DNA from 3 places in the Metabacillus sp. SLBN-84 genome. Region 1 is predicted to be linked to each of the others. Evidence: a T-box and tRNA genes for the amino acid it is inferred to sense, from the RefSeq annotation. Region 1 holds a T-box; the other regions hold tRNA genes.
The links. A T-box is a leader RNA that pairs with one kind of tRNA and senses whether it is charged. The one in region 1 lies ahead of ileS (isoleucine--tRNA ligase), so its partner is inferred to be a tRNA-Ile.
Positions count from the first base shown of each region.

Region 2: it has a tRNA-Ile gene. The T-box ahead of ileS (isoleucine--tRNA ligase) is inferred to sense a tRNA for this amino acid. The anticodon was not compared.
Region 3: it has a tRNA-Ile gene. The T-box ahead of ileS (isoleucine--tRNA ligase) is inferred to sense a tRNA for this amino acid. The anticodon was not compared.

Region 1 is NZ_JBRJIP010000001.1:2,504,806-2,515,573, reverse strand. Features, by position in the region: gene RKD52_RS12845 (YggT family protein) at 1-227, shown strand, start outside; partial or broken gene RKD52_RS12840 (YlmH family RNA-binding protein) at 313-1,084, shown strand; gene RKD52_RS12835 (DivIVA domain-containing protein) at 1,181-1,693, shown strand; T-box leader at 1,746-1,975, shown strand; gene ileS (isoleucine--tRNA ligase) at 2,036-4,807, shown strand; gene RKD52_RS12825 (TraR/DksA family transcriptional regulator) at 5,577-5,948, shown strand; gene lspA (signal peptidase II) at 6,029-6,511, shown strand; gene RKD52_RS12815 (RluA family pseudouridine synthase) at 6,492-7,406, shown strand; gene pyrR (bifunctional pyr operon transcriptional regulator/uracil phosphoribosyltransferase PyrR) at 7,594-8,139, shown strand; gene RKD52_RS12805 (solute carrier family 23 protein) at 8,279-9,586, shown strand; gene RKD52_RS12800 (aspartate carbamoyltransferase catalytic subunit) at 9,734-10,651, shown strand; gene RKD52_RS12795 (dihydroorotase) at 10,635-10,768, shown strand, end outside.
Region 2 is NZ_JBRJIP010000001.1:55,220-65,987, reverse strand. Features, by position in the region: gene tadA (tRNA adenosine(34) deaminase TadA) at 1-492, shown strand; RNA gene ffs (signal recognition particle sRNA large type) at 578-843, shown strand; gene dnaX (DNA polymerase III subunit gamma/tau) at 1,021-2,727, shown strand; gene RKD52_RS00345 (YbaB/EbfC family nucleoid-associated protein) at 2,745-3,071, shown strand; gene recR (recombination mediator RecR) at 3,082-3,678, shown strand; gene RKD52_RS00335 (YaaL family protein) at 3,703-3,924, shown strand; gene RKD52_RS00330 (pro-sigmaK processing inhibitor BofA family protein) at 3,989-4,255, shown strand; rRNA gene RKD52_RS00325 (16S ribosomal RNA) at 4,514-6,051, shown strand; tRNA gene RKD52_RS00320 (tRNA-Ile) at 6,203-6,279, shown strand; tRNA gene RKD52_RS00315 (tRNA-Ala) at 6,292-6,367, shown strand; rRNA gene RKD52_RS00310 (23S ribosomal RNA) at 6,489-9,419, shown strand; rRNA gene rrf (5S ribosomal RNA) at 9,510-9,625, shown strand; gene RKD52_RS00300 (sigma factor G inhibitor Gin) at 10,295-10,498, shown strand; gene RKD52_RS00295 (aminotransferase class I/II-fold pyridoxal phosphate-dependent enzyme) at 10,699-10,768, shown strand, end outside.
Region 3 is NZ_JBRJIP010000001.1:82,611-93,378, reverse strand. Features, by position in the region: gene RKD52_RS00480 (copper amine oxidase) at 2-1,375, shown strand; gene gyrA (DNA gyrase subunit A) at 1,661-4,180, shown strand; gene RKD52_RS00470 (HD-GYP domain-containing protein) at 4,287-5,336, shown strand; rRNA gene RKD52_RS00465 (16S ribosomal RNA) at 5,602-7,139, shown strand; tRNA gene RKD52_RS00460 (tRNA-Ile) at 7,291-7,367, shown strand; tRNA gene RKD52_RS00455 (tRNA-Ala) at 7,380-7,455, shown strand; rRNA gene RKD52_RS00450 (23S ribosomal RNA) at 7,575-10,505, shown strand; rRNA gene rrf (5S ribosomal RNA) at 10,596-10,711, shown strand.

The sequences.
Region 1 (10,768 bases):
AGGTTTACTCTTATGCGATTATTATTTACATCTTGCTTTCATGGTTTCCGAATGCAAGAGAAAGCAGTTTCGGACAGCTGCTTGCTAAAATTGTAGAGCCGTACCTTGAACCTTTCCGCAGGTTTATTCCGCCGCTTGGCATGATTGACATCTCACCAATTGTTGCACTTCTTGCTCTGCGATTTGCAGGATACGGGCTTAACTCAATCTTCACAATGATTGGATAAGATACAGGCGGTGCCGTACATAACGGCACTGTTTTCATTTTGGCTCCAATTTATAGGAGCTTAACGAAAAGGCTGGAAGATAAGCATGGACCACATATATCAGCACTTCAGACAGGAAGAACGGCATTTTATCGATCAGGCGGCTGAATGGAAAGAAAGTGTTTTGATCAATTATTCTCCAAAGCTGACCGATTTTCTCGACCCGAGGGAGCAGGAGATGGTGAAAGCCGTTGTCGGGTCAGGAGAAGACGTTCGACTTCAGTTTTCGGGCGAGGATATGGAACGGAAGCGGGCTCTGCTCTATCCGGACTACTTTACTCCTTCCCATGATGATTTTCAGCTGTCCCTGCTTGAGATCGCGTATCCGTCTAAGTTTGTTGCCCATCGAGCACCGGCAAGTATTGGGTTCTTTAATGTCACTTGGGCTCAAACGTTCAAAATTCGGCGACCTGCTTTTTTCAGGTGACCGGATCCAGCTGGTTGCTGCAAAAGAAACAGAAGCTTTTCTTTTGATGAATTTGACTGAAATTGGCCGGGCAAAGGTTTCGCTGAAAGCACTTGACTGGAGTGAGCGCATCCTCCACGTGGAAGAAATGCTTGAAAAAGCATCGACCGTGAGCTCGTTAAGGCTTGATGCTGTTGCAGCATCTGTCTATAACATTTCCCGGCAAAAAATTGGCGCACTGATTCAATCCGGGTATGTGAAAGTAAACTTTCGGGTCATCGAACAGCCGTCATTTGAATGCAGAGAAGGAGACACGCTTTCTGTAAGAGGCCACGGCAGATCAAAACTGTTGTCGATTGATGGCAGGACAAAGAAAGATAAGTGGAAAATCTCATACGGGATTCAAAAATAAATTTGGGAAAATAGAAGGATTTTTGCCTTTTCTGTCAAAATATGAATTATACTTGAAGAAAGATCGATTGATCAATACATACTGGAGGTGGCAGAAGTGCCGTTAACACCGCTTGATATTCATAACAAAGAATTTAACAAAGGGTTCCGGGGCTATGACGAGGACGAAGTCAATGAATTCCTCGACCAGGTCATCAAAGATTATGAGCTTGCCATCCGCGAGAAAAAAGAACTCGAAAACAAAGTGACCGAACTTAACGAACGCATTGGTCATTTTTCAAATATCGAGGAAACACTTAATAAATCCATTCTTGTAGCGCAGGAGGCTGCTGAGGAAGTCCGCCGCCACGCACAAAAGGAAGCGAAGCTGATTGTGAAGGAAGCTGAGAAAAACGCTGACCGCATCATCAATGAATCGCTTTCTAAATCAAGAAAAATAGCCGTTGAAATTGAAGAGCTGAAAAAGCAGTCAAAAGTTTTCAGAACACGCTTCCAGATGCTGATTGAAGCACAGCTTGACCTTCTTAAAAATGATGACTGGGATCACCTCCTTGAGTATGAACTGGAATCATTATATGAAGAGCGCGAAGAATCAAAGGTGCAGTCTTGACTTTAAAGCACCATTTCACATATAATTTGATGACTACTATATTATAAATGATTAAAAAACCATGACAGGGACAGTAGCAGTATGAAGTCTTTCAAAGCGAGCCGGAGATGGTGCGAGTCCGGCAAAGAAGCAAACTTGCGAAAATCACCCTCGAGTTTTTTTGCTGAACCTATAGAATCAGTAAGCAAAAACGCGTTATTCACGTTACGAATCTCAAAGAGGATAAGCGTTTTTTAGCTTGTCTAAAAGGGTGGTACCGCGAGAAACCTTCTCGTCCCTTCTGGGATGAGAAGGTTTTTTGTGTTTTTTCTGCCCCATTACAAACTGTCTGGAGGAATACCGATGGAGTACAAAGATACCCTGCTGATGCCGAAAACCGAATTTCCGATGAGAGGAAATCTTCCTAACCGTGAACCGCAAATTCAGGAAAAATGGGAAGAAATGACGATTTATCAAAAAGTGCAGGAGCGCACAAAAGACCGCCCGATGTTTATTCTTCATGACGGACCGCCGTATGCAAATGGAGATATCCACATGGGCCATGCACTGAACAAAGTGCTGAAGGATTTTATCGTCCGCTATAAATCCATGAGCGGCTACAACGCTCCGTACGTTCCCGGCTGGGACACACATGGTCTGCCGATTGAAACGGCTCTGACTAAAAACAAAAAAGTAAACCGAAAAGAACTAAGTGTAGCCGAATTCCGCAAGCTGTGCGCAGAGTATGCGTGGGAGCAGATCAACAATCAGCGGGAGCAGTTTAAGCGTCTCGGTGTTCGCGGAGACTGGGAAAACCCTTATGTGACGCTGAAACCGGAATACGAAGCACAGCAAATCAAAGTGTTCGGTGAGATGGCAAAGAAAGGGTACATCTATAAAGGATTAAAGCCGGTTTACTGGTCACCTTCCAGTGAGTCTGCTCTTGCAGAAGCTGAAATCGAGTATTATGACAAACGCTCTGCTTCTATTTATGTAGCATTTACTGTTGCACAGGGAAATGATGTGCTGAATGGCGGAGAAAAAATCATTATCTGGACGACTACTCCGTGGACGATTCCTGCAAACCTTGGCATTGCCGTTCATCCGGACCTTGAATATACGGTGGCAGATGTGGACGGGGAATCATTCGTTGTTGCATCCGCATTGCTTGAAACGGTAGCTAAAGAACTTGAGTGGGCAGACTATAAGGCTGTCAAAACATTCAAAGGCGCAGAAATTGAAAAAGTGTCTGCAAAGCATCCGCTTTATGACCGCGAATCACTTGTTGTTTTAGGAGAACATGTAACGACAGATGCAGGTACGGGCTGTGTTCATACTGCACCAGGTCATGGTGAAGACGACTTTATCGTCGGCCAGAAATACGGTCTTGATGTCCTTTGTCCGGTTGATGAAAAAGGCCATATGACAAGCGAGGCACCAGGGTTTGAGGGCATGTTCTATGATGCTGCCAACAAACCGATCACTGAAAAGCTTGAAGAAGCAGGAGCACTGCTCAAGCTTTCTTTCATCACACACTCATACCCTCACGACTGGAGAACGAAAAAACCGACCATTTTCCGTGCAACTGCCCAGTGGTTTGCATCCATCAAGGATTTCCGCGAGGATCTTCTTCAGGCAGTAAAAGAAACGAAATGGGTTCCTGCCTGGGGCGAGACAAGATTGTTCAATATGGTTCGCGACCGCGGGGACTGGTGTATTTCCAGACAGCGTGCATGGGGGGTTCCGATCCCTGTCTTTTATGCAGAAAACGGAGAGCCGATTATTACGGATGAAACAATCAATCATGTTTCCGGCCTGTTCCGCGAGCACGGTTCAAACATCTGGTTTGAACGTGAAACAAAAGATCTTCTTCCTGAAGGGTTCACGCATCCTGGCAGCCCGAACGGAAACTTCACGAAAGAACAGGACATCATGGATGTCTGGTTCGACTCTGGTTCTTCCCATCAGGCAGTATTGCTTGAAAGAGATGACCTGCAGCGTCCGGCAGACCTTTATTTGGAAGGCTCTGACCAATACCGCGGCTGGTTTAACTCTTCCCTGTCCACAGGTGTTGCTGTAACAGGAAAAGCTCCATATAAAGGCGTTCTCAGCCATGGTTTTGCACTGGACGGAGAAGGGCGCAAAATGAGTAAGTCTCTTGGGAACGTTGTGCTGCCTTCAAAAGTTATGAACCAGCTTGGGGGAGACATTCTTCGTCTTTGGGTAGCGTCTGTTGACTATCAGGCTGATGTAAGAGTTTCAGACAACATTCTGAAGCAAGTAGCAGAGGTGTACAGAAAAATCCGCAATACGTTCCGTTTCCTTCTTGGTAACCTTGCTGATTTTAACCCTGAAACAGATGCCCTCGCGTTTGACGAGCTGCGCGATGTTGACCGTTACATGATGGTGAAGCTGAATAAACTGACAGACAAAGTGAAAAAATCGTATGAAGACTATGAGTTCGCTGCTATTTTCCACGCGGTTCATAATTTCTGCACGATTGAACTCAGCTCCTTCTATTTGGATTTCGCTAAAGATGTTCTCTACATCGAAGCTCCTGATAACAAAGAGCGCCGCGCCATTCAGACCGTTCTTTATGACACGCTGCTTTCACTTGTCAAGCTTGTTGCGCCGATCCTTCCTCATACAGCTGATGAAGTATGGGCACACATCGACTCTGTTTCAGAAGAAAGCGTTCAGCTGACAGATATGCCTGAAAGCAAGGAAATTGCCGGTGCTGACGTGCTTGAGAAGAAATGGGATGCTTTCATGGAGCTTCGCGATGATGTCTTAAAGGCACTTGAAGCAGCCCGCAATGAAAAAGTAATCGGCAAATCGTTAACTGCAAGCATCGAAGTATATGCGAACGGGGAAGCGAAACAATTGCTTGAATCAATTGATGAAAACTTAAAGCAGCTGTTCATTGTATCAGGCTTTAAGCTTGCTGGAAATTATGAGGACGCTCCGCAGGATGCACATACTTGCGACAAAGTGAAAATCACAGTTAAACCTGCTGAAGGCGAAACGTGTGAAAGATGCTGGGTTGTCACAACCGATGTGGGCGAAAATGAAAATCACAAAACACTGTGCACGCGCTGTGCAGCAATTGTTGACGAACATTATACGACTGCTTAAACATAGAAAACCGCTGAATTGTTCAGCGGTTTTTTTGTGTGGACTAAACGGGCGATTCCGCTTTTCGTGGTGTCCAGCTCCATCAGCCAACTCCTCTGTCAGAACAAAATCCCCCAAAAAGTCAAACCCGGACTTTTTCGGGGATTTCTTATCTGACTGCCAGGCCTAAACGGTCGGCTCCGCTTTTCGTGGTGTCTAGCTCCATCGCTCAGCTCCTCTGCCAGAACAAATCCGTCAAAAAAGTCAAACCCGGACTTTTCCGCCGGATTCTTATCTGACTCCCGGAGCTAAACGAGCGATTCCGCTTTTCTTGGTGTCCAGCTCCATCGCCCAACCCTTCCGTCAGAACAAAATCACCCAAAAAGTCAAACCCGGACTTTTCGGGTGATTTCTTTTCTGCCTGTCAGGGCTAAACGGGCGATTCCGCTTTTCGCGGTGTCCAGCTCCATCGCCCAACCCTTCCGTCAGAACAAAATCAGCCAAAAAGTCAAACCCGGACTTTTCGGGTGATTTCTTTTCTGCCTGTCAGGGCTAAACGGGCGATTCCGCTTTTCGCGGTGTCCAGCTCCATCAGCCAACTCCTCCGTCAGAACAAAATCCCCCAAAAAGTCAAACCCGGACTTTTCGGGTGATTTCTTTTCTGCCTGTCGGAGCTAAACGGCTGATTCCGCTTTTCTTATTCCCTCCACAGGAAAATTCTTAACAGGGTGAGTGCCTTTAAACCGGTTAGACTATAGGTACAAAGCCAAGCCACAAGGAGATGTCCGCTATGAGTATAGATGCTATCTGGCATGAGCTTCAATTGATGCAGCGAGAGCTTAAGTCAAGGCTTTTTGATCATTGTCTGTTTGATATGGAGACAGAACAGCCTCATTTATTTTATCCATACAAAGAAAAAACAATTATGGGACATGTAAAAGAAGAGCTGAATGATGTTGAGAGAGCGCTCCTGAAAATAAAAAACGGAACGTACGGCATTTGTGAAGAAACCGGCCTTGCAATTGAACTTGAGAAATTAGCGATTATCCCCACTGCAAGAAGCATTCATGATTTTGCTTTTCAGGAACTGTATGAACGAAAATCCCTGCCTCACATGAATTATCATCCACCCCTCTATTCAGAAGCAGAAGAATATATGTAATACCTTCAGACAAGCTTTGCTCTTCTATTTTGCCTGTGATACAATTCAGAAGTATATTATAGGAAAGTTGGGGAAAGCTTGTGCTTTATTATCTCATCGCACTTGTGATTATTGCTCTGGATCAGCTGACAAAATGGCTGATTGTGAAAGAACTTGAAATCGGGGAAAGCATACCGGTTATTGAAAATGTCCTGTATATTACCTCACATCGGAATCAGGGAGCTGCCTGGGGAATTCTTCAGGGCCAGATGTGGTTTTTTTACGTGATTACGGTTATTGTAGTAGCCGGCCTGGTTGTTTATATCCAAAAATATACAAACGGCAGCCGTCTGATGGGGATTGCCCTTGGCTTAATGCTTGGCGGTGCGATCGGCAACTTTATTGACAGAGTGATCCATCAGGAAGTGGTTGATTTTGTCCAAACCTATATTGGTACATACCCGTTTCCAATTTTCAATGTAGCGGATTCTGCACTTTGTGTGGGAGTGGCGCTGCTCTTTATCGTCATGCTTTTAGATGGGAAACAAGAGAAGGAGAAAGTGAATGAACAGCATAGAAATTAAGATTGATGACAGCAATAAATATGAACGCCTTGATAAGCTGCTTGCTGCAGAAAATGCAGACTGGTCAAGAAGCCAGGTTCAGATCTGGATTAAAGAAGGACATGTGAAAGTGAATGACGGGGAGTCAAGAAGCAATTATAAAGTTCAGCCCGGCGATACGGTCACTCTTCTCATTCCGGACCCTGAACCGCTTGATGTTCTGCCGGAAGAAATGAATCTTGATGTTTATTATGAAGATGCAGACGTTCTTGTTGTCAATAAACCTAAAGGGATGGTTGTGCATCCTGCACCGGGACATTTGTCAGGGACGCTTGTCAATGGACTGATGGCCCACTGCAAAGACCTTTCAGGTATAAACGGCGTCATGAGACCCGGGATTGTCCACCGGATTGATAAAGATACATCAGGACTTCTGATGGTTGCCAAAAATGACATGGCGCACGAGTCACTGGTTAACCAGCTTGTAGAAAAATCGGTTACAAGACGGTATCAGGCGATTGTTCATGGGATTATTCAGCATGACAAGGGAACAGTTGATGCTCCGATCGGCCGCGATAAACAGGACCGCCAGAGCATGACGGTTACAAATGAGCACAGCAAGGACGCTGTCACTCATTTTCACGTTCTTGACCGCTTTGGGGGCTTCACACTGATTGAGTGCCAGCTTGAGACAGGCAGAACGCATCAGATCAGAGTTCATATGAAATACATCGGTTTCCCTATTGTAGGCGATCCGAAATACGGCCCGAAAAAAACGCCGAATATCGGAGGCCAGGCGCTTCATGCAGGCGTTCTCGGCTTTAAGCATCCCCGCACGGGCGAGTACCTTGAATTTAATGCTCCTCTTCCTGCTGAATTTCAGCAGGTAATCGAAGATCTGAAAAAAAGTCATTGACACAAGCCATATGATTTGTCATAATAGCCGTAGTTGAAAAATGAACCTTTAAGACAGTCCCGTGAGGCTGAGAAGGAAACGGATCTTATGCGCATACTATGCGTATAATTAAGCACGCATCCAATCCCTCTTGCCAGACGGCAGGAGGGATTTTCTTTTTGCAGGTTCAAAAGGAGAGGTGAACAGCATGCCCCAAAAAGCAGTTGTGCTTGACCAGCAGTCAATCAGAAGAGCATTGACGAGAATTGCCCACGAAATCATTGAACGAAACAAAGGCATCGATTCTGTCATTCTTGTCGGGATTAAGACAAGAGGCATCCATCTTGCCAAAAGGCTTGCAGAACGGATCGAACAGATTGAAGGCAAGCCCGTAGAGGTAGGAGAGCTTGACATTACTCTCTATAGAGATGACCTTTCCAAAAAAACAGTGAATGAGGAGCCGCTCGTGAAAGGCTCGGATATTCCTGCAGATATCACAAACAAAACAGTCATCCTGATTGATGACGTTCTTTATACAGGAAGAACAGTCCGCGCAGGGCTTGATGCGCTGATTGACATCGGAAGACCTTCACAGATTCAGCTCGCAGTCCTGGTAGACAGGGGACACAGAGAATTGCCGATCCGGGCAGACTATGTCGGCAAAAACATTCCGACCTCAAGCTCTGAAAAAATTGTTGTCGAACTGATGGAAGTCGATAAAAACGATCAGGTCGCCATACACGAAAAAGAATAGACCACCTTTTAATGAAGTCCAGAGAGGCTGCAAAAGGAACGGAAAATCACACCTGTGTTCTTATTTGACAGGATGATTATGCCTCTTTGCAGCCTCATGCAAAGAGGTTTTTTTTATAAAAAGAAAGCGGGGAATAGATATGAAACCAAGAAAAGAAGCTCTACAGCTTGATATAAAAGAAACTCCAAAGCCGCTCACATGGATCACCCTGAGCTTTCAGCATCTGTTTGCCATGTTTGGAGCAACCATCCTCGTACCCTTTTTGGTCGGACTTGATCCTGCTGTCGCCCTGATCTCTAGCGGCCTTGGGACGCTTGCATTTCTGCTTATCACAAAAGGCCAGGTGCCGGCTTATCTTGGTTCCTCATTCGCCTTCATCGCACCAATCATCGCAGCTAAGGCGGCTGAAGGACCTGAAGGCGCAATGGTCGGAAGTTTCCTTGCAGGAGTCGTGTACGGACTTGTAGCCCTGCTGATTAAAATCGTCGGATACAAGTGGATCATGAAGCTTCTGCCTCCGATTGTCGTCGGTCCTGTCATCATCGTCATCGGACTGAGCCTTGCAGGGACTGCAGTAGATATGGCCATGAACAATCCTGAGGGAGAATATAACCTGACCTACTTCTCGGTGGCTCTAGTGACGCTTGCGATAACAATTGTGTGCTCGGTTGCATTCAAAGGCTTTGTCAGCCTGATTCCTGTCCTGATCGGAATCGCCGGAGGCTACCTGTACGCACTTTCCATCGGATTGGTTGATTTCAGTAAAGTAGTCGGGGCAGGACTGTTTCAAAAACCGGACTTTATCATACCTTTTGTCACATATACGCCAGGGTTTTCCTACGAAATCGTTCTTCTGATGGTTCCGGTTGCAGTGGTTACTCTGTCAGAGCATATCGGACATCAGCTTGTCCTTGGTAAAGTGGTGGAGAGGGATTATTTGAAAGAACCTGGTCTGCACCGTTCGATCCTTGGAGATGGAGTGGCAACGATGATTGCATCACTTATCGGAGGACCGCCGAATACAACGTACGGTGAAAACATCGGTGTACTTGCCATTACGCGGGTTTACAGCGTCTACATCATCGCAGGTGCCGCGGTTATGGCCGTCGTGTTCGGCTTCATCGGAAAAATTTCAGCATTGATCAGCTCCATTCCTACGCCTGTCATGGGCGGCGTGTCCATCCTGCTGTTTGGGATTATCGCTTCATCAGGATTAAGAATGCTGACTGACAACAAGATTGATTTCGGAAATAAACGAAACCTTGTGATTTCCTCTGTCATCCTGGTCATCGGGATCGGCGGAGCTATGATAAAAGTAAGCGAGCAGTTTGAACTTCACGGCATGGCGCTTGCGGCAATCATCGGTATTGTCCTAAATGCGGTACTGCCGGGGCGCAAAGCCGCCGAGAGTGCACAGACAGATGCAAATAAAAATACAGCTGCATAAAGAACACCTTTTAACAAAAGTCCAGAGAGGCTTGCAAGGGTGGATGGGCACGGGCAAAACAACTTTTAGGTTTTGTCATGCCTTCTCACACCCTGAAACCGGATTTCAGGGTGTTTTTTTGCAGGGAAAATGACGGGAGAGATGATGATGAAGCACTTGCTTAGAATGAGTGATCTGCCTGCAGATGAAATTTTAACCATATTAAAAGACGCAGAAAAATTCCGTTCAGGAAAAATAGACAGTCAAAAAACACAGATGTTTGCTGCTAACCTGTTTTTTGAACCGAGCACAAGAACCCGTTTCAGTTTTGAAGTAGCTGAAAAAAGGCTTGGCCTAAACGTCCTTAACTTTGATGCCTCACATTCAAGCGTGCAAAAAGGAGAAACCCTTTATGACACAGTGCGAACGCTTGAGGCAATAGGAGCAAACGCAGTCGTCATCAGACACCCTGAAGATGAATACTTCGAAGAACTGAAAGAGAAAGTCGGAATTCCGATTTTGAATGCAGGAGACGGCTGCGGTCATCATCCTACACAGTCGCTCCTTGATCTGCTGACCATCCTGCAGGAGTTTGGGAGGTTTGAAGGTCTTACGGTCTCCATACACGGTGACATCAAACACAGCCGCGTTGCGCGGTCTAATGCGGAGGTTCTGCGGAGGCTCGGTGCGAATGTCCTGCTCTGTGCGCCTGATGAGTGGAAAGATGAAACATACGGCACATATGCAGAGACAGATGGAGCTGTTCAAGCTTCCGATGTCGTGATGCTCCTGAGAATTCAGCATGAGAGACATGAAAATCAAACCGCAGGCGGGGCTGATTATCACAGACTTTACGGACTTACGTTAGAAAGAGAAAAAGCGATGAAACCAAGAGCCATTATTATGCATCCTGCTCCGGTAAACAGAGGCGTTGAAATTGCAGATGAGCTGGTTGAATGCAGAAGATCACGCATTTTTAAGCAAATGGAAAACGGTGTTTACGTCAGAATGGCCGTTTTAAAACGCGCGCTTGAGGGCGCAGCATCACATAACAAGGGGGAAGCAGCATATGCAATCTATCATTAAAAACGGCTTTATTCTAACGGACAGCGGAGAGAAAGTGAAAGCCGACATCTTGATTTCAGACGGAATCATCTCAGAGATCAGCGAAAACATCGAAGCAGATGCAGCTGATGTCATTGA
Region 2 (10,768 bases), 2.4 Mb from region 1:
ATGGATAAAGATCAGATGTACATGGAACTGGCGGTCAAAGAAGCGCTTAAGGCAAAAGCAATTGGAGAGGTGCCGATCGGTGCTGTCATTGTTCTGAACGATGAAGTGATTGGCACAGGATATAACTTGAGAGAAACGGACCAGCGCTCAATTGCCCATGCCGAGATGATTGCCATCGATGAAGCATGCAGACGGACAGGATCATGGAGACTGGAAGATGCGACAATGTACGTTACTCTTGAACCTTGTCCGATGTGTGCAGGTGCGATTGTGCTCTCAAGAGTGAAGCGGGTCGTTTACGGCGCTGCAGATCCGAAGGGCGGCTGTGCCGGAACACTGATGAATCTTCTGGATGAAAGCAGATTTAATCATCAGTCAGAAGTGACCCGGGGTGTACTTGAAGAAGAATGCGGGCGTCTGCTCAGTGATTTTTTCAGAGAACTGCGTGAAAAGAAAAAAGCGCTGAAGGCTTCTTCAAAAAATTTACAGTAGCTGGAGATTGCAATTTTCGGTAAAACCTTATATACTAGGTTATGCGTCGTACTAAACGGCGCACCTAAACTAGGTATCAATTTTGCCGTGCTAAGCGGGGAGGTAGCGGTGCCCTGTACTCGCAATCCGCTCTAGCGAGGCCGAATCCCTTTCCCGAGGTTAGCTGTCTGTAGGGCCTGCCTTAAGTAAGTGGTGTTGACGTCTGGGTCCTGCGCAATGGGAATCCATGAACCATGTCAGGTCCGGAAGGAAGCAGCATTAAGTGGAATCTCTCATGTGCCGCAGGGTTGCCTGGGCCGAGCTAACTGCTTAAGTAACGCTTATGGGCACTAATCGACGGAAGGTGCACGGCAGTTTAACTTATAATAATCAGCTCATCCTGATGAAGGATGGGTTTTTTATTTTTTTCAAAAAGGGGTCAGTCCCGCACTGCATTAATGCAGTGCGGGACTGACCCCTTTTTGGGCTTTGTAAATTCCTGTTTCCATAAGGTATAATAGAAAGGATGAATTTGAAGGAGGGCGTTATGTGAGTTATCAGGCTTTATACCGTGTTTGGCGGCCGCAGCAATTTCATGATGTCGTAGGTCAAGAACATATTACCAGAACGCTTCAAAATGCCCTGCTGCAAGATAAATTCTCGCACGCGTATCTTTTTTCCGGGCCGAGGGGAACGGGTAAAACGAGCGCTGCCAAGATTTTTGCTAAAACAGTCAACTGTGAAAAAGCGCCAGCTGCAGAGCCGTGCAATGAATGCTCAGCATGCCGGGGAATCACAGATGGCTCTATTTCTGATGTAATTGAAATTGACGCTGCTTCAAACAACGGAGTAGATGAAATCCGGGATATCCGGGATAAAGTAAAATATGCACCATCATCGGTTAAATATAAAGTCTATATCGTCGATGAGGTTCACATGCTTTCAATCGGCGCGTTCAATGCCCTGTTAAAGACGCTTGAAGAGCCTCCGAAACATGTCATCTTTATTCTGGCGACAACAGAACCCCACAAAATTCCTCTCACCATCATTTCAAGGTGCCAGCGGTTTGATTTTAAACGGATCACGGCAGCTTCAATTGTGGGAAGGATGCAGGAGATTATTGATGATCAGAAGATAATCGCAGACCAGTCTGCACTTCAGGTCATTGCAAGCGCTGCAGACGGAGGAATGCGTGATGCGCTCAGTCTGCTTGATCAGGCGATTTCCTTCAGTGATGAAAGAGTGACGCTTGATGATGCCCTGCTCATTACAGGCTCTGTATCCCAGGCGATGATTGGAAACCTGATTCATTCCATGCATGAAAAAGATGTATCGAGTGCGCTGCAGACACTCGATGAGCTGATGAACCAGGGGAAGGATGCATCAAAGCTTACAGAAGACTTTATCTACTATTACAGGGATCTGCTCCTCTACCAGACAGCTCCGCAGCTTGAAGAGGTACTTGAAAGAGTGACGGCTGATGATCAGTTTGTCAGCCTGTCGAAAGAAATTCAGACTGATGCCATCTACCATGCGATTGATGTGCTGAACAAGAGCCAGCAGGAAATGAAATGGACAAACCATCCGCGCATCTTCCTTGAGGTTGCCATTGTGAAGCTTTCAGAGTTTGAGGGCAAAGGCAGAGCGGGCAGCGAAGGCGGAGGCGGCGATTACAGCGAACTTCAGGCCATGGTGAAGAAATTGTCCGGGGAACTTGAACTCCTGAAAAAGCAGGGCGTGCCACAAGGCGGGCAGCAGCAGGCGCAGCAGGGAGAGCAAAAAGCATCTAAGACAATCCGCGGCGGATATAAAGTCCCTTCTGGCCGGATTCAGGAAATCCTGAAAGATGCAACAAAGCCAAACCTTGCTGCCATTAAGGGCAAGTGGGGAGAACTCCTTGAAGAGCTCCGAAGACAAAATAAAGTATCCCATGCAGCGCTTCTGACGGACAGTGAACCTGTCGCAGCATCAGAGACTGCGTTTGTGCTAAAATTTAAATATGAAATCCACTGCAAGATGGTGGCGGACGATAATAACGGTGTCCGCAGCAATATGGAAGCCATTTTGCTTTCTCTTACAGGACGGACCTTGGAAATGGTTGGCGTTCCTGAGCAGGAATGGGGTAAAATAAGAGAGGATTACATACGTGATCAGCGTCAGAATGATGACGGCAATACCCCTGATGAAAACGAGGACCCGCTGATCGCCGAGGCGAAAAAATTAGTGGGTGCAGACCTCATTGAAATAAAAGACTGATTTGGAGGAGATTATTAATGAACCGTGGCGGAATGGGAAACATGCAGAAGATGATGAAACAAATGCAGAAAATGCAGAAAGACATGGCAAAAGCACAGGAAGAGCTTGTAACAAAAACGATTGAAGGATCTGCAGGCGGCGGTATGGTCACTGTGACAATCAACGGCAACAAAGAAGTCACTGATGTAAACATCAAGCCGGAAGTCGTGGACCCGGATGACATCGAAATGCTTCAGGACCTTGTGCTTGCAGCTACAAACGATGCACTCAAAAAAATGGATGATCTGACGAACGAAACAATGGGCAAATTCACAAAAGGCATGAACTTGCCAGGCATGTTCTAGGAGGAATGGGATGCATTATCCAGAGCCTATATCAAAGCTGATTGACAGCTTTATGAAATTGCCAGGAATCGGCCCCAAAACGGCGGTCCGCCTGGCTTTTTTCGTCCTGAACATGAAGGAAGACGTCGTTTTGGATTTTGCAAAAGCGCTTGTTAATGCAAAAAGGAATCTGACGTACTGCTCTGTATGCGGACATATCACAGATCAGGACCCTTGCTACATTTGCGAGGATCAAAGAAGAGATAAATCTGTGATTTGTGTCGTGCAGGACCCGAAAGATGTCATTGCCATGGAAAAAATGAAAGAATACACAGGCCTTTATCATGTCCTTCAAGGAGCCATTTCTCCAATGGACGGAATTGGTCCGGAGGATATTAAAATTCCTGAACTGCTTAAAAGGCTGCAGGATGATTCTGTCCAGGAAATCATACTGGCGACCAATCCCAACATTGAGGGAGAAGCGACGGCTATGTATATCTCAAGGCTTTTGAAGCCTGCAGGGATTAAAATGACGAGAATCGCACACGGTCTTCCTGTGGGAGGAGACCTGGAATACGCAGATGAAGTGACACTCTCTAAAGCGCTTGAAGGCAGACGGGAGCTTTAAAACAGGAGGAAGGGGAATTTTTCAATGTTTTTTCGCAGAAAAGGCTGGCTCAGAAAAGAATATGATCAGCTGCTTATTGACGACCTCCTCCATATGAAAAGTGAATGGAATCACAGAAAGCAGCTTGTTGACAAAAGCGTGGAGCCCTCGCCGGAAATCCTTTATGAACTTAAGGTTTCCCAGTCTAAATACTTCTTCTTATTAAGAGAAGCCAAGAAAAGAAATATCACCATCGGAAAGAAATAGCTTGTTCTATTTTTACCATCCTTTCATAGATATGTAGAAAGTAACGATGAAAGTGAGTGGTGGAATGGAACCTGTATATGTTTTTTCCATTCTTGGAGGCATCATCGTTCTGCTTCTTGTGGCAGGCGCCCCGATGAAATCAATGAGATGGATCGGGCAGGCGATGGCTAAGATTGTTGTAGGCGCATTGTTTCTATTTTTTATTAATGCATTCGGTACAAGCATTGACCTGCACATTCCTATTAACTGGACAACAGCAGCCATCTCGGGCTTGCTCGGATTGCCCGGAGTGGCGGCGCTTATCGTAATCAAAATGGTGATCTTAACGTAGAACGGGCAAAATAAACTGCCTGTTCTATTTTTTTGTTGACACCCCGATGACACGGTGGTATATTAATAAACGTCGCTGATGACATTAACAAAAACTTCTTCAAAAAAGTTATTGACTTAGTAGGACATCGCGTGATATATTAAGGAGGTCGCTTCAAGACGATGCGACATCAAAAGTTCTTTGAAAACTAAACAAAACCAAAAGCGTACCAAACGTTTTAAATTTTTTAAGTCAGCAACATTTATGAGTCACAAATTTTCTTCGGAGAGTTTGATCCTGGCTCAGGACGAACGCTGGCGGCGTGCCTAATACATGCAAGTCGAGCGGATCTCTTCGGAGATCAGCGGCGGACGGGTGAGTAACACGTGGGCAACCTGCCTGTAAGACTGGGATAACTCCGGGAAACCGGAGCTAATACCGGATACTATGTCAAACCGCATGGTTTGACATTCAAAGACGGTTTCGGCTGTCACTTACAGATGGGCCCGCGGCGCATTAGCTAGTTGGTGAGGTAACGGCTCACCAAGGCAACGATGCGTAGCCGACCTGAGAGGGTGATCGGCCACACTGGGACTGAGACACGGCCCAGACTCCTACGGGAGGCAGCAGTAGGGAATCTTCCGCAATGGACGAAAGTCTGACGGAGCAACGCCGCGTGAGTGATGAAGGTTTTCGGATCGTAAAACTCTGTTGTCAGGGAAGAACAAGTGCCGGAGTAACTGCCGGTGCCTTGACGGTACCTGACCAGAAAGCCACGGCTAACTACGTGCCAGCAGCCGCGGTAATACGTAGGTGGCAAGCGTTGTCCGGAATTATTGGGCGTAAAGCGCGCGCAGGCGGTTTCTTAAGTCTGATGTGAAAGCCCCCGGCTCAACCGGGGAGGGTCATTGGAAACTGGGAAACTTGAGTGCAGAAGAGGAGAGTGGAATTCCACGTGTAGCGGTGAAATGCGTAGAGATGTGGAGGAACACCAGTGGCGAAGGCGACTCTCTGGTCTGTAACTGACGCTGAGGCGCGAAAGCGTGGGGAGCGAACAGGATTAGATACCCTGGTAGTCCACGCCGTAAACGATGAGTGCTAAGTGTTAGAGGGTTTCCGCCCTTTAGTGCTGCAGCTAACGCATTAAGCACTCCGCCTGGGGAGTACGGTCGCAAGACTGAAACTCAAAGGAATTGACGGGGGCCCGCACAAGCGGTGGAGCATGTGGTTTAATTCGAAGCAACGCGAAGAACCTTACCAGGTCTTGACATCCTTTGCCACTTCTAGAGATAGAAGGTTCCCCTTCGGGGGACAAAGTGACAGGTGGTGCATGGTTGTCGTCAGCTCGTGTCGTGAGATGTTGGGTTAAGTCCCGCAACGAGCGCAACCCTTGATCTTAGTTGCCAGCATTCAGTTGGGCACTCTAAGGTGACTGCCGGTGACAAACCGGAGGAAGGTGGGGATGACGTCAAATCATCATGCCCCTTATGACCTGGGCTACACACGTGCTACAATGGATGGTACAAAGGGCTGCGAGACCGCGAGGTTTAGCCAATCCCATAAAACCATTCTCAGTTCGGATTGCAGGCTGCAACTCGCCTGCATGAAGCTGGAATCGCTAGTAATCGCGGATCAGCATGCCGCGGTGAATACGTTCCCGGGCCTTGTACACACCGCCCGTCACACCACGAGAGTTTGCAACACCCGAAGTCGGTGGGGTAACCGCAAGGAGCCAGCCGCCTAAGGTGGGGTAGATGATTGGGGTGAAGTCGTAACAAGGTAGCCGTATCGGAAGGTGCGGCTGGATCACCTCCTTTCTAAGGATATGAGGTCGCTTTTGGTTTTTGTTTAGTTTTGAGAGAACTTTGTTCTCCATTTAAATAGGAAGTTTACTTTACAAGTAAGCGAGAACGTCATGCGCGTGCTTTTTTGTTCGTCGCAATCGTCTCTTTTATCCTTATATGAGATGGGCCTATAGCTCAGCTGGTTAGAGCGCACGCCTGATAAGCGTGAGGTCGATGGTTCGAGTCCATTTAGGCCCACCATCTCTTTAATACGGGGCCTTAGCTCAGCTGGGAGAGCGCCTGCCTTGCACGCAGGAGGTCAGCGGTTCGATCCCGCTAGGCTCCACCAAGAAAGTTGTTCTTTGAAAACTGGATAACGTAATTGATAACAAGTAATTCACTGAGATTTACGCTTACCATAGTGATTTTTCTTAGACTTTACAGTCTAAACAAACGATTGACCAATTTTTGGTTAAGTTATGAAGGGCGCACGGTGGATGCCTTGGCACTAGGAGCCGATGAAGGACGGGACTAACACCGATATGCTTTGGGGAGCTGTAAGTAAGCTTTGATCCAGAGATTTCCGAATGGGGAAACCCACTGTTCGTAATGGAACAGTATCTTTACCTGAATACATAGGGTACTGAAGGCAGACCCGGGGAACTGAAACATCTAAGTACCCGGAGGAAGAGAAAGCAAATGCGATTTCCCAAGTAGCGGCGAGCGAAACGGAATCAGCCCAAACCAAGAGGCTTGCCTCTTGGGGTTGTAGGACACTCTATACGGAGTTACAAAGGAACGGGGTAGATGAAGCGGCCTGGAAAGGCCTGTCATAGAAGGTAAAAACCCTGTAGTCGAAACTTCGTTCCCTCCAGAGTGGATCCTGAGTACGGCGGGACACGTGAAATCCCGTCGGAATCCGGGAGGACCATCTCCCAAGGCTAAATACTACCTAGTGACCGATAGTGAACCAGTACCGTGAGGGAAAGGTGAAAAGCACCCCGGAAGGGGAGTGAAAAGATCCTGAAACCGTGTGCTTACAAGTAGTCAGAGCCCGTTAACGGGTGATGGCGTGCCTTTTGTAGAATGAACCGGCGAGTTACGATCCCGTGCAAGGTTAAGTTGATGAGACGGAGCCGCAGCGAAAGCGAGTCTGAATAGGGCGAATTAGTACGTGGTCGTAGACCCGAAACCAGGTGATCTACCCATGTCCAGGGTGAAGTTCAGGTAACACTGAATGGAGGCCCGAACCCACGCACGTTGAAAAGTGCGGGGATGAGGTGTGGGTAGCGGAGAAATTCCAATCGAACTTGGAGATAGCTGGTTCTCTCCGAAATAGCTTTAGGGCTAGCCTCGAGTATGAGAGTCTTGGAGGTAGAGCACTGATTGGACTAGGGGCCCTCATCGGGTTACCGAATTCAGTCAAACTCCGAATGCCAAAGACTTGCTCCTCGGGAGTCAGACTGCGAGTGATAAGATCCGTAGTCAAGAGGGAAACAGCCCAGACCGCCAGCTAAGGTCCCAAAGTATACGTTAAGTGGAAAAGGATGTGGAGTTGCTTAGACAACCAGGATGTTGGCTTAGAAGCAGCCACCATTTAAAGAGTGCGTAATAGCTCACTGGTCGAGTGACTCTGCGCCGAAAATGTACCGGGGCTAAACGTATCACCGAAGCTGCGGACTGTTCTTACGAACAGTGGTAGGAGAGCGTTCTAAGGGCGTCGAAGCCAGACCGGAAGGACTGGTGGAGCGCTTAGAAGTGAGAATGCCGGTATGAGTAGCGAAAGAGGGGTGAGAATCCCCTCCACCGAATGCCTAAGGTTTCCTGAGGAAGGCTCGTCCGCTCAGGGTTAGTCGGGACCTAAGCCGAGGCCGAAAGGCGTAGGCGATGGACAACAGGTTGATATTCCTGTACCACCTCCTCACCATTTGAGCAATGGGGGGACGCAGGAGGATAGGGCAAGCGCGCTGCTGGATATGCGCGTCCAAGCAGTTAGGCCGGGAAGTAGGCAAATCCGCTTCCCATATAAGGCTGAGCTGTGATGGCGAGGGAAATTTAGTACCGAAGTTCCTGATTCCACACTGCCAAGAAAAGCCTCTAGCGAGGTGAGAGGTGCCCGTACCGCAAACCGACACAGGTAGGCGAGGAGAGAATCCTAAGGTGAGCGAGAGAACTCTCGTTAAGGAACTCGGCAAAATGACCCCGTAACTTCGGGAGAAGGGGTGCTTTTTAGGGTGAATAGCCCTGAAAAGCCGCAGTGAATAGGCCCAGGCGACTGTTTAGCAAAAACACAGGTCTCTGCGAAGCCGCAAGGCGAAGTATAGGGGCTGACGCCTGCCCGGTGCTGGAAGGTTAAGGGGAGAGGTTAGCGCAAGCGAAGCTTTGAACCGAAGCCCCAGTAAACGGCGGCCGTAACTATAACGGTCCTAAGGTAGCGAAATTCCTTGTCGGGTAAGTTCCGACCCGCACGAAAGGCGTAACGATCTGGGCACTGTCTCAACGAGAGACTCGGTGAAATTATAGTACCTGTGAAGATGCAGGTTACCCGCGACAGGACGGAAAGACCCCGTGGAGCTTTACTGCAGCCTGATATTGAATTTTGGTACAGCTTGTACAGGATAGGTAGGAGCCTTGGAAGCCGGAGCGCCAGCTTCGGTGGAGGCATTGGTGGGATACTACCCTTGCTGTATTGAAATTCTAACCCGCAGCCCTTACCGGGCTGGGAGACAGTGTCAGGCGGGCAGTTTGACTGGGGCGGTCGCCTCCTAAAATGTAACGGAGGCGCCCAAAGGTTCCCTCAGAATGGTTGGAAATCATTCGCAGAGTGTAAAGGCACAAGGGAGCTTGACTGCGAGACCTACAAGTCGAGCAGGGACGAAAGTCGGGCTTAGTGATCCGGTGGTTCCGCATGGAAGGGCCATCGCTCAACGGATAAAAGCTACCCCGGGGATAACAGGCTTATCTCCCCCAAGAGTCCACATCGACGGGGAGGTTTGGCACCTCGATGTCGGCTCATCGCATCCTGGGGCTGTAGTCGGTCCCAAGGGTTGGGCTGTTCGCCCATTAAAGCGGTACGCGAGCTGGGTTCAGAACGTCGTGAGACAGTTCGGTCCCTATCCGTCGTGGGCGCAGGAAATTTGAGAGGAGCTGTCCTTAGTACGAGAGGACCGGGATGGACGCACCGCTGGTGTACCAGTTGTCTTGCCAAAGGCATCGCTGGGTAGCTATGTGCGGAAGGGATAAGTGCTGAAAGCATCTAAGCATGAAGCCCCCCTCAAGATGAGATTTCCCATCACATTTGTGAGTAAGAACCCTGAAAGATGATCAGGTTGATAGGTCTGAGGTGGAAGCGCGGTGACGTGTGGAGCTGACAGATACTAATCGTTCGAGGACTTAACCACAGTATAACTAAGCGTAAATTGCACGTGAATCTTGTTATCAAACGTTACTCAGTTTTGAAAGAATAACTTCTTTCAACCAATTGCATATTGTCTGGTGATGATGGCAAAGAGGTCACACCCGTTCCCATGCCGAACACGGAAGTTAAGCTCTTTAGCGCCGATGGTAGTTGGGGGTTTCCCCCTGTGAGAGTAGGACGTTGCCAGGCACGCAGAAAGAGGACAGCAGAGATGCTGTTCTTTTTTGTTGTTCGGAAAAGAATAGGATGTAGGTAAATTTAATCCGGGCAAGGGTATTTGCGCCTGAGTGAAGGTAATGGATCAACTGAATCGTACCCTGGCAAACTGTAAAACGATGTTAGAGGGTAAGCAACCGCCCGAATCGTACCCTGTAAAACTGTAAAACGATATTAGAGGGTAAGCAAAGTCTCGAATCGTACCCTGTAAAACCGTAAATCGATATTAGAGGGTAAGCAAAGTCTCGAATTGTACCCTGCTAAACCGTAAAACGATATTAGAGGGTAAGCAACCACCCGAATCGTACCCTGTAAAACCGTAAAACGATATTAGAGGGTAAGCAAACCCCCGAATCGTACCCTGTAAAACTGTAAAACGATGTTAGAGGGTAAGCAAAGTCTCGAATCGTACCCTGCTAAACCGTAAAACGATATCAGAGGGTAAGCAAAAGGCCTAAATGAAAGCAAGTAGATCCTGCATGTTCTATAAAAAAAGAACGCCTCTCCCTGCAGCCCGGTTATTTTATATAGACATACACGATTTGGGCTCACCGGCATACAATGGGAGAGGGAATGAGTATTCGAAATTTTGTATACAACAGTGGATCTGTGGCAAAACTGCTTGTATGGAGGTGGAGAACAGTGAATTCGGAAGATGTGAAGAAACCGGCTGGGGAAACGTGTATTATATGCGATACAGAAAAGGTGAAGGGAATTCATCTCTATACAAGTTTTGTTTGTACAGATTGCGAGACTGATATGATTCAGACAGAAACGGAAGATCCCAAGTACGCCTATTACGTTGATAAACTGCGGAGGGTGAAAACACCGCCGCTCTATTCTTAAGCTGCCGTCACAGGCGGCTTTTTTTGTTTTATGCGCATTAGGAAGTCCATGTTTATTTCTCAGGCGCAAGCGTCCGCAAAACAGCCTGGATCGAATCTGCCGGCCAGGTCTGTCAGACCTGACTCCGGTGCTTGCGCTTTTTTCGGCGGGCTTCTATTGATATAATGGCAATAAGACATAATAAAGGACGGTTTCGTTAGATGGCAGCACCGCTGTATGAAGCATTAAAGAAGCATGAGCTTCAAAACCCGGTTTCGTTTCATGTGCCGG
Region 3 (10,768 bases), 2.4 Mb from region 1:
CATGAAGATGAAAAAAGCACTGATTGCTGTACCGCTCAGTTTTTCCCTGCTGATTCCGGCTTTTGGAACAGTGAACGCAGAAGATCACGGAGGCAGCCACGGCGGAAGCCACAGCGGCATGGCATCAGCAGAGGTTTCAAACCCTGCGATTGATCTTCGGGCATCCCTTGATGCAATCCTCTCAGAGCATGCATACTTAGCGGTTGTTGCGATGCAAAAAGGCATTGACGGCAAGGAAGATTTTGAAGCGGCTGCGGGACAGCTTAATAAGAATACAGAAGATTTATCGGCAGCTGTCGGATCTGTTTATGGTGAAGAAGCCGGAAATCAATTCAAAGAGATTTGGAGCAGCCACATCGGCTATTTCGTGGACTATGTAACGGCAACAGCTGAAAACAATGAAGAAGGCAGAAAACAGGCACTTGCTGAACTTGACGAATACCGTGCAGAACAAGCGAAGTTTCTCGATACAGCAACAGAAGGCCGCCTGAAAGCAGCAGATCTTGAAGCAGGTCTTAAAGTTCACGTTGACCAGCTGATCGGGGCTTTTGAAAGCTACAGAGCGGGCGAGTATGATAAAGCATATGATGATGTAACAGAATCTATGCACCATATGTTTGGAGTGGGCAAAGGTCTTTCATGGGCCATCACTGACCAGTTCCCTGAGAAATTTGAAAATACATCTCCTGACACACCTGCTGCTGACTTGCGCGCAAATTTGAATCAAGTATTTTCTGAACATGCAGCACTTGCGGCATTGACAATGCAAAAAGGAATTGACGGAGCAAAAGACTTTGATGCGGCGGCGGCAGCACTGAACGAAAACACAGATGATCTGACAGCGGCTGTTGAATCTGTCTACGGTGCTGAAGGAGCTGCACAGTTTAAAGAAATCTGGAGCAGCCACATCGGCTACTTTGTTGACTATGTGACAGCAACTGCCGAAAACAATGAAGCGGGTAAGGAAGAAGCGGTAGCGGAGCTTGATGCTTACCGTGCAGAACAGGCGGCATTCCTTGACGCTGCAACAGAAGGCAGACTGAAAGCGGCCGACCTCGAGGCGGGTCTCAAAGAGCATGTTGACCAGCTTCTTGCCGCATTTAACAGCTACACAGGAAAAGACTATCCTGCAGCCTATGAAAATATCCATGTTGCGTATTCGCACATGTTCGGAGTAGGCCAGGCCCTGTCAGGCGCCATTACGGATCAATTCCCTGAAAAGTTTGAAGGGCAAAAGCCTTCTGACATGCCGAAAACAGGCATGGGCGGCATGAGCCAGTCAAACAGCAGCGTCATTATGTGGGCTGTATTCGGATTTATCTTAGCCTCTGCAGCGATCGCAATGATTGCACGCAAAAAATCAGTGAAAAACTAAGGGCTGGAGCGGAAGTTTTAAGCAAGGTCCGCCTTATTTGAAAAATAAGAGTAAAAGAACTGTGATCCCTGCCGAAAAGGCAGGGATTATTCGGTTTTTCGGGATATTTCTATGAAATTGACGTGTAATGTCATAGGTTTATTGATATAATGGAGAGTAGGCTATTATTCAATTATCGGAAAGACTTACATATTTAAGGTCTTATATATTTCAGCATGAACATCATTACAAAAACTTTTAACTCCCGTTTTTTATGGAGCTAGATAGATTAGGGAGGTTCAACTCATGGAAGAAAACAAAACACCTAACGTGAAAGAGATTAATATCAGTCACGAGATGCGTTCTTCTTTTCTCGATTATGCGATGAGCGTTATCGTTTCGCGCGCTCTTCCGGACGTTCGTGACGGCCTGAAGCCTGTTCACCGCCGGATTCTCTACGCGATGAATGACCTTGGCATGACATCGGACAAACCGTTCAAAAAGTCTGCACGTATCGTCGGTGAAGTAATCGGGAAGTATCATCCGCACGGCGACAGCGCCGTTTACGACTCTATGGTCCGGATGGCGCAGGATTTCAACTTCCGCTATATGCTTGTCGACGGTCACGGGAACTTTGGTTCAGTTGACGGTGACGGTGCGGCAGCGATGCGTTATACAGAAGCCCGCATGTCGAAGATCGCGATGGAGCTTCTCCGCGATATTAACAAAGACACCATCGATTATCAGGACAACTATGACGGGTCTGAACGTGAACCTGTCGTGCTTCCTTCAAGGTTCCCTAATCTTCTGGTAAACGGAGCAGCGGGGATTGCTGTCGGCATGGCGACAAACATTCCGCCTCATCAGCTTGGAGAAGTCATCGACGGGGTGCTTGCTGTCAGCAAAGATCCGGAAGTGAGCATACAGGAGCTTATGGAAATCATTCCGGGCCCGGACTTCCCTACTGCAGGACAGATTATCGGCAGAAGCGGCATCCGCAAAGCGTATGAGACCGGCCGGGGATCGATCACCATCAGAGCAAAAGTTGAAATTGAACAAAAAGCGTCAGGCAAGGAAGTCATTATCGTTAAAGAGCTTCCTTATCAGGTGAACAAAGCGAAGCTGATCGAAAAAATTGCAGAGCTTGTACGCGACAAAAAGATCGAAGGCATCACTGACTTAAGGGACGAATCAGACCGAAACGGCATGCGTATTGTCATTGAAGTCCGCAAAGATGCAAATTCAAATGTCCTTTTGAACAATCTTTTTAAACAGACGGCTCTTCAGACAAGCTTCGGCATCAACATGCTTGCCCTTGTAGGAGGACAGCCTCAGGTTCTGAACCTGAAGCAGTTCCTTGTCTATTATCTGGACCATCAAAAGGTGATTATCCGCCGCCGCACAGCCTTTGAGCTGCGCAAAGCGGAAGCGCGTGCGCATATCCTGGAAGGTCTCCGGATTGCACTTGATCATCTGGATGAAGTGATCGCACTTATCCGTGCCTCGCAGACAACAGATATCGCTAAACAGGGATTGATGGACAACTTCTCTCTTTCTGAAAAACAGGCACAGGCTATTCTTGATATGCGTCTTCAGCGCTTAACTGGACTTGAGCGCGAAAAGATTGAAGAAGAATACCAGAGTCTTGTTAAACTGATCGCAGAACTGAAGGCGATTCTTGCAGATGATGAGAAAGTTCTTGAAATCATCCGCGAGGAGCTGGAAGAAATTAAGGAGCGCTTCAATGATGTGCGCCGTACGGAGATTGTAACCGGCGGCATCGAAATGATTGAAGACGAAGACTTAATTCCTGTTGAAAACATCGTGATCACGCTGACGCACAACGGCTATATCAAGAGACTTCCAATCTCGACATACCGAAGCCAGAGAAGGGGCGGACGGGGGATTCAGGGAATGGGCACGAATGAAGATGATTTCGTCGAACATCTGCTCACAACCTCAACCCATGACACGATTCTGTTCTTCACGAACAAAGGAAAGGTTTACCGTACAAAAGGCTACGAGATTCCTGAGTACGGAAGAACGGCAAAAGGTCTGCCGATCATTAACCTGCTTGAGATTGAAAAAGGGGAATGGGTCAATGCCATCATTCCTGTTTCAGAATTTGCAGATGACTGGTCACTCTTCTTCACAACGAAAGAAGGAATCTCAAAACGGTCTCCCCTTTCTCAATTTGCCAACATCAGAAAAGGCGGCCTGATTGCTGTCAATCTGCGCGAAGCAGATGAGCTGATTTCGGTAAGGCTGACGGACGGAACGAAACACATCATGATCGGAACGAAAAAGGGAATGCTGATCCGCTTCCCTGAAACAGACGTCCGCTCAATGGGCCGGACGGCTACAGGTGTAAAAGGCATTACGCTTGATGCGGATGACGAAGTTGTCGGCATGGAGATCCTGGAAGAGGACGCAGACGTTCTGACTGTCACGCGAAACGGATTCGGCAAGCGGACGCCTGCAGCTGAATACCGCGTGCAAAGCCGTGGCGGAAAAGGGATTAAAACATGTAATGTAACCGAAAAGAACGGTACTGTCATATCTGTTAAGCCTTCAACAGGAGAAGAGGACCTGATGCTGATTACAGCAAGCGGCGTTCTGATCCGGATGGCGATTGACAGCATCTCGACAACGGGACGAAACACACAGGGCGTCAAGCTGATTAAGCTTGGTGGCGAAGAACACGTTGCAACAGTAGCGGTAGTGGAAAAAGAAGAACTGGAACCTGAAGAGGATCTGACAGAAGAACAGATTCAGGATCCTGAATCTGAAGCACCGCCGGAAGATCCATCAGGCACTGAAGAATAAGGAGGAAAAGTACAGCTTAAGCTGTACTTTTTTTCTGTCTTTTTTATTCAATAAATCCATATCCTTCTAAAAAGATTGGGTTATAATCAGGTTGGGAGGGATTCATGTGAGGGTCCATATCAATCAGATAAATGAGGGGAACATCTTGCTGAAGGATGTTCTTTCAGCATCGGGTAAACCGCTTATGCGGAAACATACTGTCCTTAAACGGGAACTGATCGATGTTTTGCATGCATTTTTAATAGAGACAGTAGAAATAGAATCATCCAGCGAGACCGAGCAGGACAAAAACGTTCCGGCGGACAAGTCTGTTACCTCGTTTGGGACTGTCTACCATGCTGCAGTCAATGGCTTTAAAAAACTGTATGCGGACTGGCATTCAGGTGCTTCAGTTGACATCTCAAAGGTTAGAAATCTTCTGATTCCTGCTGTGGAACATATCCTGCAACACCCGTCAGAAGTGTTTAAAACAACCGGATATTCAGGAGAAGAAGACTATCTCTACCATCAATCTGTATCAGCGGCGCTTCTTAGCGCAAGCCTCGCCAAATCTTCAGGCTTCCCGCACGGTGACGTGATTCAGATTGCAATGACAGGACTGCTTTGCGACTGCGGACTGACTAAGCTTGATCAGGGGTTTATTCAGAAAAAAAGAGCTCTGACCGCAAAAGAATTTGACGAAATCAAACAGCATCCTGTACACAGCTATAAAATGCTCAAAAACATTGTATCTTTAAAAGAAGCTGTCAAAATCGGCGTCCTGCAGCATCATGAACGAATGGACGGAAGCGGGTATCCCCTCGGCACTAAAGGAGACCAGCTTCATCCTTACGGGAGGATTGCAGCGCTTGCCCACGCCTATCAGGCCATGGTCAGCAGCAGGCCGTACAGAGACCGCCAGTCTCCATTTCACGTTCTAGAGCAGCTGATGGAAGATGAGTTTGGCAGATTTGACCTCTCAGCTCTTAAATCATTGAGAAAAGGACTGCTGACATTCAGCAGCGGGACAATCGTCAGGCTGTCTGATGGGCGAACAGCAGAAATTGTCTTTATAGAAGATCACCAGCCTGCAAGACCTCTTGTGAAGCTTCAGGACAGCGGGGAAATGATTGCTCTAAAAGAATACAGACAGCTATATATAGAAGAAATACTATAAGAGCAATTTTTTGCTCTTTTTTTATTGCTTATTTAAAAGAATGCTGATATAATTCTAAAAGTCAGTAAGAAAGCCACTACATAAGCGAGTTTAGCAAAAAAACATTTTCAAAATGTTATTGACTTAATGGGCTTTAGAGTGATATACTGATTAGGTCGCTTCGAGATGAAACGACACAAAAAGTTCTTTGAAAACTAAACAAAACCAAAAGCGTACCAAACGTTTTAAATTTTTTAAGTCAGCAACATTTATGAGTCACAAATTTTCTTCGGAGAGTTTGATCCTGGCTCAGGACGAACGCTGGCGGCGTGCCTAATACATGCAAGTCGAGCGGACCTCTTCGGAGGTCAGCGGCGGACGGGTGAGTAACACGTGGGCAACCTGCCTGTAAGACTGGGATAACTCCGGGAAACCGGAGCTAATACCGGATACTATGTCAAACCGCATGGTTTGACATTCAAAGACGGTTTCGGCTGTCACTTACAGATGGGCCCGCGGCGCATTAGCTAGTTGGTGAGGTAATGGCTCACCAAGGCAACGATGCGTAGCCGACCTGAGAGGGTGATCGGCCACACTGGGACTGAGACACGGCCCAGACTCCTACGGGAGGCAGCAGTAGGGAATCTTCCGCAATGGACGAAAGTCTGACGGAGCAACGCCGCGTGAGTGATGAAGGTTTTCGGATCGTAAAACTCTGTTGTCAGGGAAGAACAAGTGCCGGAGTAACTGCCGGCGCCTTGACGGTACCTGACCAGAAAGCCACGGCTAACTACGTGCCAGCAGCCGCGGTAATACGTAGGTGGCAAGCGTTGTCCGGAATTATTGGGCGTAAAGCGCGCGCAGGCGGTTTCTTAAGTCTGATGTGAAAGCCCCCGGCTCAACCGGGGAGGGTCATTGGAAACTGGGAAACTTGAGTGCAGAAGAGGAGAGTGGAATTCCACGTGTAGCGGTGAAATGCGTAGAGATGTGGAGGAACACCAGTGGCGAAGGCGACTCTCTGGTCTGTAACTGACGCTGAGGCGCGAAAGCGTGGGGAGCGAACAGGATTAGATACCCTGGTAGTCCACGCCGTAAACGATGAGTGCTAAGTGTTAGAGGGTTTCCGCCCTTTAGTGCTGCAGCTAACGCATTAAGCACTCCGCCTGGGGAGTACGGTCGCAAGACTGAAACTCAAAGGAATTGACGGGGGCCCGCACAAGCGGTGGAGCATGTGGTTTAATTCGAAGCAACGCGAAGAACCTTACCAGGTCTTGACATCCTTTGCCACTTCTAGAGATAGAAGGTTCCCCTTCGGGGGACAAAGTGACAGGTGGTGCATGGTTGTCGTCAGCTCGTGTCGTGAGATGTTGGGTTAAGTCCCGCAACGAGCGCAACCCTTGATCTTAGTTGCCAGCATTCAGTTGGGCACTCTAAGGTGACTGCCGGTGACAAACCGGAGGAAGGTGGGGATGACGTCAAATCATCATGCCCCTTATGACCTGGGCTACACACGTGCTACAATGGATGGTACAAAGGGCTGCGAGACCGCGAGGTTTAGCCAATCCCATAAAACCATTCTCAGTTCGGATTGCAGGCTGCAACTCGCCTGCATGAAGCTGGAATCGCTAGTAATCGCGGATCAGCATGCCGCGGTGAATACGTTCCCGGGCCTTGTACACACCGCCCGTCACACCACGAGAGTTTGCAACACCCGAAGTCGGTGGGGTAACCGCAAGGAGCCAGCCGCCTAAGGTGGGGTAGATGATTGGGGTGAAGTCGTAACAAGGTAGCCGTATCGGAAGGTGCGGCTGGATCACCTCCTTTCTAAGGATATGAGGTCGCTTTTGGTTTTTGTTTAGTTTTGAGAGAACTTTGTTCTCCATTTAAATAGGAAGTTTACTTTACAAGTAAGCGAGAACGTCATGCGCGTGCTTTTTTGTTCGTCGCAATCGTCTCTTTTATCCTTATATGAGATGGGCCTATAGCTCAGCTGGTTAGAGCGCACGCCTGATAAGCGTGAGGTCGATGGTTCGAGTCCATTTAGGCCCACCATCTATTTAATACGGGGCCTTAGCTCAGCTGGGAGAGCGCCTGCCTTGCACGCAGGAGGTCAGCGGTTCGATCCCGCTAGGCTCCACCAAGAAAGTTGTTCTTTGAAAACTGGATAACGTAATTGATAACAAGTAATTCACTGAGATTTACGCTTACCATAGTGATTTTCTTAGACTTTACAGTCTAAACAAACGATTGACCAATTTTGGTTAAGTTATGAAGGGCGCACGGTGGATGCCTTGGCACTAGGAGCCGATGAAGGACGGGACTAACACCGATATGCTTTGGGGAGCTGTAAGTAAGCTTTGATCCAGAGATTTCCGAATGGGGAAACCCACTGTTCGTAATGGAACAGTATCTTTACCTGAATACATAGGGTACTGAAGGCAGACCCGGGGAACTGAAACATCTAAGTACCCGGAGGAAGAGAAAGCAAATGCGATTTCCCAAGTAGCGGCGAGCGAAACGGAATCAGCCCAAACCAAGAGGCTTGCCTCTTGGGGTTGTAGGACACTCTATACGGAGTTACAAAGGAACGGGGTAGATGAAGCGGCCTGGAAAGGCCTGTCATAGAAGGTAAAAACCCTGTAGTCGAAACTTCGTTCCCTCCAGAGTGGATCCTGAGTACGGCGGGACACGTGAAATCCCGTCGGAATCCGGGAGGACCATCTCCCAAGGCTAAATACTACCTAGTGACCGATAGTGAACCAGTACCGTGAGGGAAAGGTGAAAAGCACCCCGGAAGGGGAGTGAAAAGATCCTGAAACCGTGTGCTTACAAGTAGTCAGAGCCCGTTAACGGGTGATGGCGTGCCTTTTGTAGAATGAACCGGCGAGTTACGATCCCGTGCAAGGTTAAGTTGATGAGACGGAGCCGCAGCGAAAGCGAGTCTGAATAGGGCGAATTAGTACGTGGTCGTAGACCCGAAACCAGGTGATCTACCCATGTCCAGGGTGAAGTTCAGGTAACACTGAATGGAGGCCCGAACCCACGCACGTTGAAAAGTGCGGGGATGAGGTGTGGGTAGCGGAGAAATTCCAATCGAACTTGGAGATAGCTGGTTCTCTCCGAAATAGCTTTAGGGCTAGCCTCGAGTATGAGAGTCTTGGAGGTAGAGCACTGATTGGACTAGGGGCCCTCATCGGGTTACCGAATTCAGTCAAACTCCGAATGCCAAAGACTTGCTCCTCGGGAGTCAGACTGCGAGTGATAAGATCCGTAGTCAAGAGGGAAACAGCCCAGACCGCCAGCTAAGGTCCCAAAGTATACGTTAAGTGGAAAAGGATGTGGAGTTGCTTAGACAACCAGGATGTTGGCTTAGAAGCAGCCACCATTTAAAGAGTGCGTAATAGCTCACTGGTCGAGTGACTCTGCGCCGAAAATGTACCGGGGCTAAACGTATCACCGAAGCTGCGGACTGTTCTTACGAACAGTGGTAGGAGAGCGTTCTAAGGGCGTCGAAGCCAGACCGGAAGGACTGGTGGAGCGCTTAGAAGTGAGAATGCCGGTATGAGTAGCGAAAGAGGGGTGAGAATCCCCTCCACCGAATGCCTAAGGTTTCCTGAGGAAGGCTCGTCCGCTCAGGGTTAGTCGGGACCTAAGCCGAGGCCGAAAGGCGTAGGCGATGGACAACAGGTTGATATTCCTGTACCACCTCCTCACCATTTGAGCAATGGGGGGACGCAGGAGGATAGGGCAAGCGCGCTGTTGGATATGCGCGTCCAAGCAGTTAGGCCGGGAAGTAGGCAAATCCGCTTCCCATATAAGGCTGAGCTGTGATGGCGAGGGAAATTTAGTACCGAAGTTCCTGATTCCACACTGCCAAGAAAAGCCTCTAGCGAGGTGAGAGGTGCCCGTACCGCAAACCGACACAGGTAGGCGAGGAGAGAATCCTAAGGTGAGCGAGAGAACTCTCGTTAAGGAACTCGGCAAAATGACCCCGTAACTTCGGGAGAAGGGGTGCTTTTTAGGGTGAATAGCCCTGAAAAGCCGCAGTGAATAGGCCCAGGCGACTGTTTAGCAAAAACACAGGTCTCTGCGAAGCCGCAAGGCGAAGTATAGGGGCTGACGCCTGCCCGGTGCTGGAAGGTTAAGGGGAGAGGTTAGCGCAAGCGAAGCTTTGAACCGAAGCCCCAGTAAACGGCGGCCGTAACTATAACGGTCCTAAGGTAGCGAAATTCCTTGTCGGGTAAGTTCCGACCCGCACGAAAGGCGTAACGATCTGGGCACTGTCTCAACGAGAGACTCGGTGAAATTATAGTACCTGTGAAGATGCAGGTTACCCGCGACAGGACGGAAAGACCCCGTGGAGCTTTACTGCAGCCTGATATTGAATTTTGGTACAGCTTGTACAGGATAGGTAGGAGCCTTGGAAACCGGAGCGCCAGCTTCGGTGGAGGCATTGGTGGGATACTACCCTTGCTGTATTGAAATTCTAACCCGCAGCCCTTACCGGGCTGGGAGACAGTGTCAGGCGGGCAGTTTGACTGGGGCGGTCGCCTCCTAAAATGTAACGGAGGCGCCCAAAGGTTCCCTCAGAATGGTTGGAAATCATTCGCAGAGTGTAAAGGCACAAGGGAGCTTGACTGCGAGACCTACAAGTCGAGCAGGGACGAAAGTCGGGCTTAGTGATCCGGTGGTTCCGCATGGAAGGGCCATCGCTCAACGGATAAAAGCTACCCCGGGGATAACAGGCTTATCTCCCCCAAGAGTCCACATCGACGGGGAGGTTTGGCACCTCGATGTCGGCTCATCGCATCCTGGGGCTGTAGTCGGTCCCAAGGGTTGGGCTGTTCGCCCATTAAAGCGGTACGCGAGCTGGGTTCAGAACGTCGTGAGACAGTTCGGTCCCTATCCGTCGTGGGCGCAGGAAATTTGAGAGGAGCTGTCCTTAGTACGAGAGGACCGGGATGGACGCACCGCTGGTGTACCAGTTGTCTTGCCAAAGGCATCGCTGGGTAGCTATGTGCGGAAGGGATAAGTGCTGAAAGCATCTAAGCATGAAGCCCCCCTCAAGATGAGATTTCCCATCACATTTGTGAGTAAGAACCCTGAAAGATGATCAGGTTGATAGGTCTGAGGTGGAAGCGCGGTGACGTGTGGAGCTGACAGATACTAATCGTTCGAGGACTTAACCACAGTATAACTAAGCGTAAATTGCACGTGAATCTTGTTATCAAACGTTACTCAGTTTTGAAAGAATAACTTCTTTCAACCAATTGCATATTGTCTGGTGATGATGGCAAAGAGGTCACACCCGTTCCCATGCCGAACACGGAAGTTAAGCTCTTTAGCGCCGATGGTAGTTGGGGGTTTCCCCCTGTGAGAGTAGGACGTTGCCAGGCACGCAGAAAAGAGGACAGCAGAGATGCTGTTCTTTTTTGTTGTTCGGAAAAGAATAG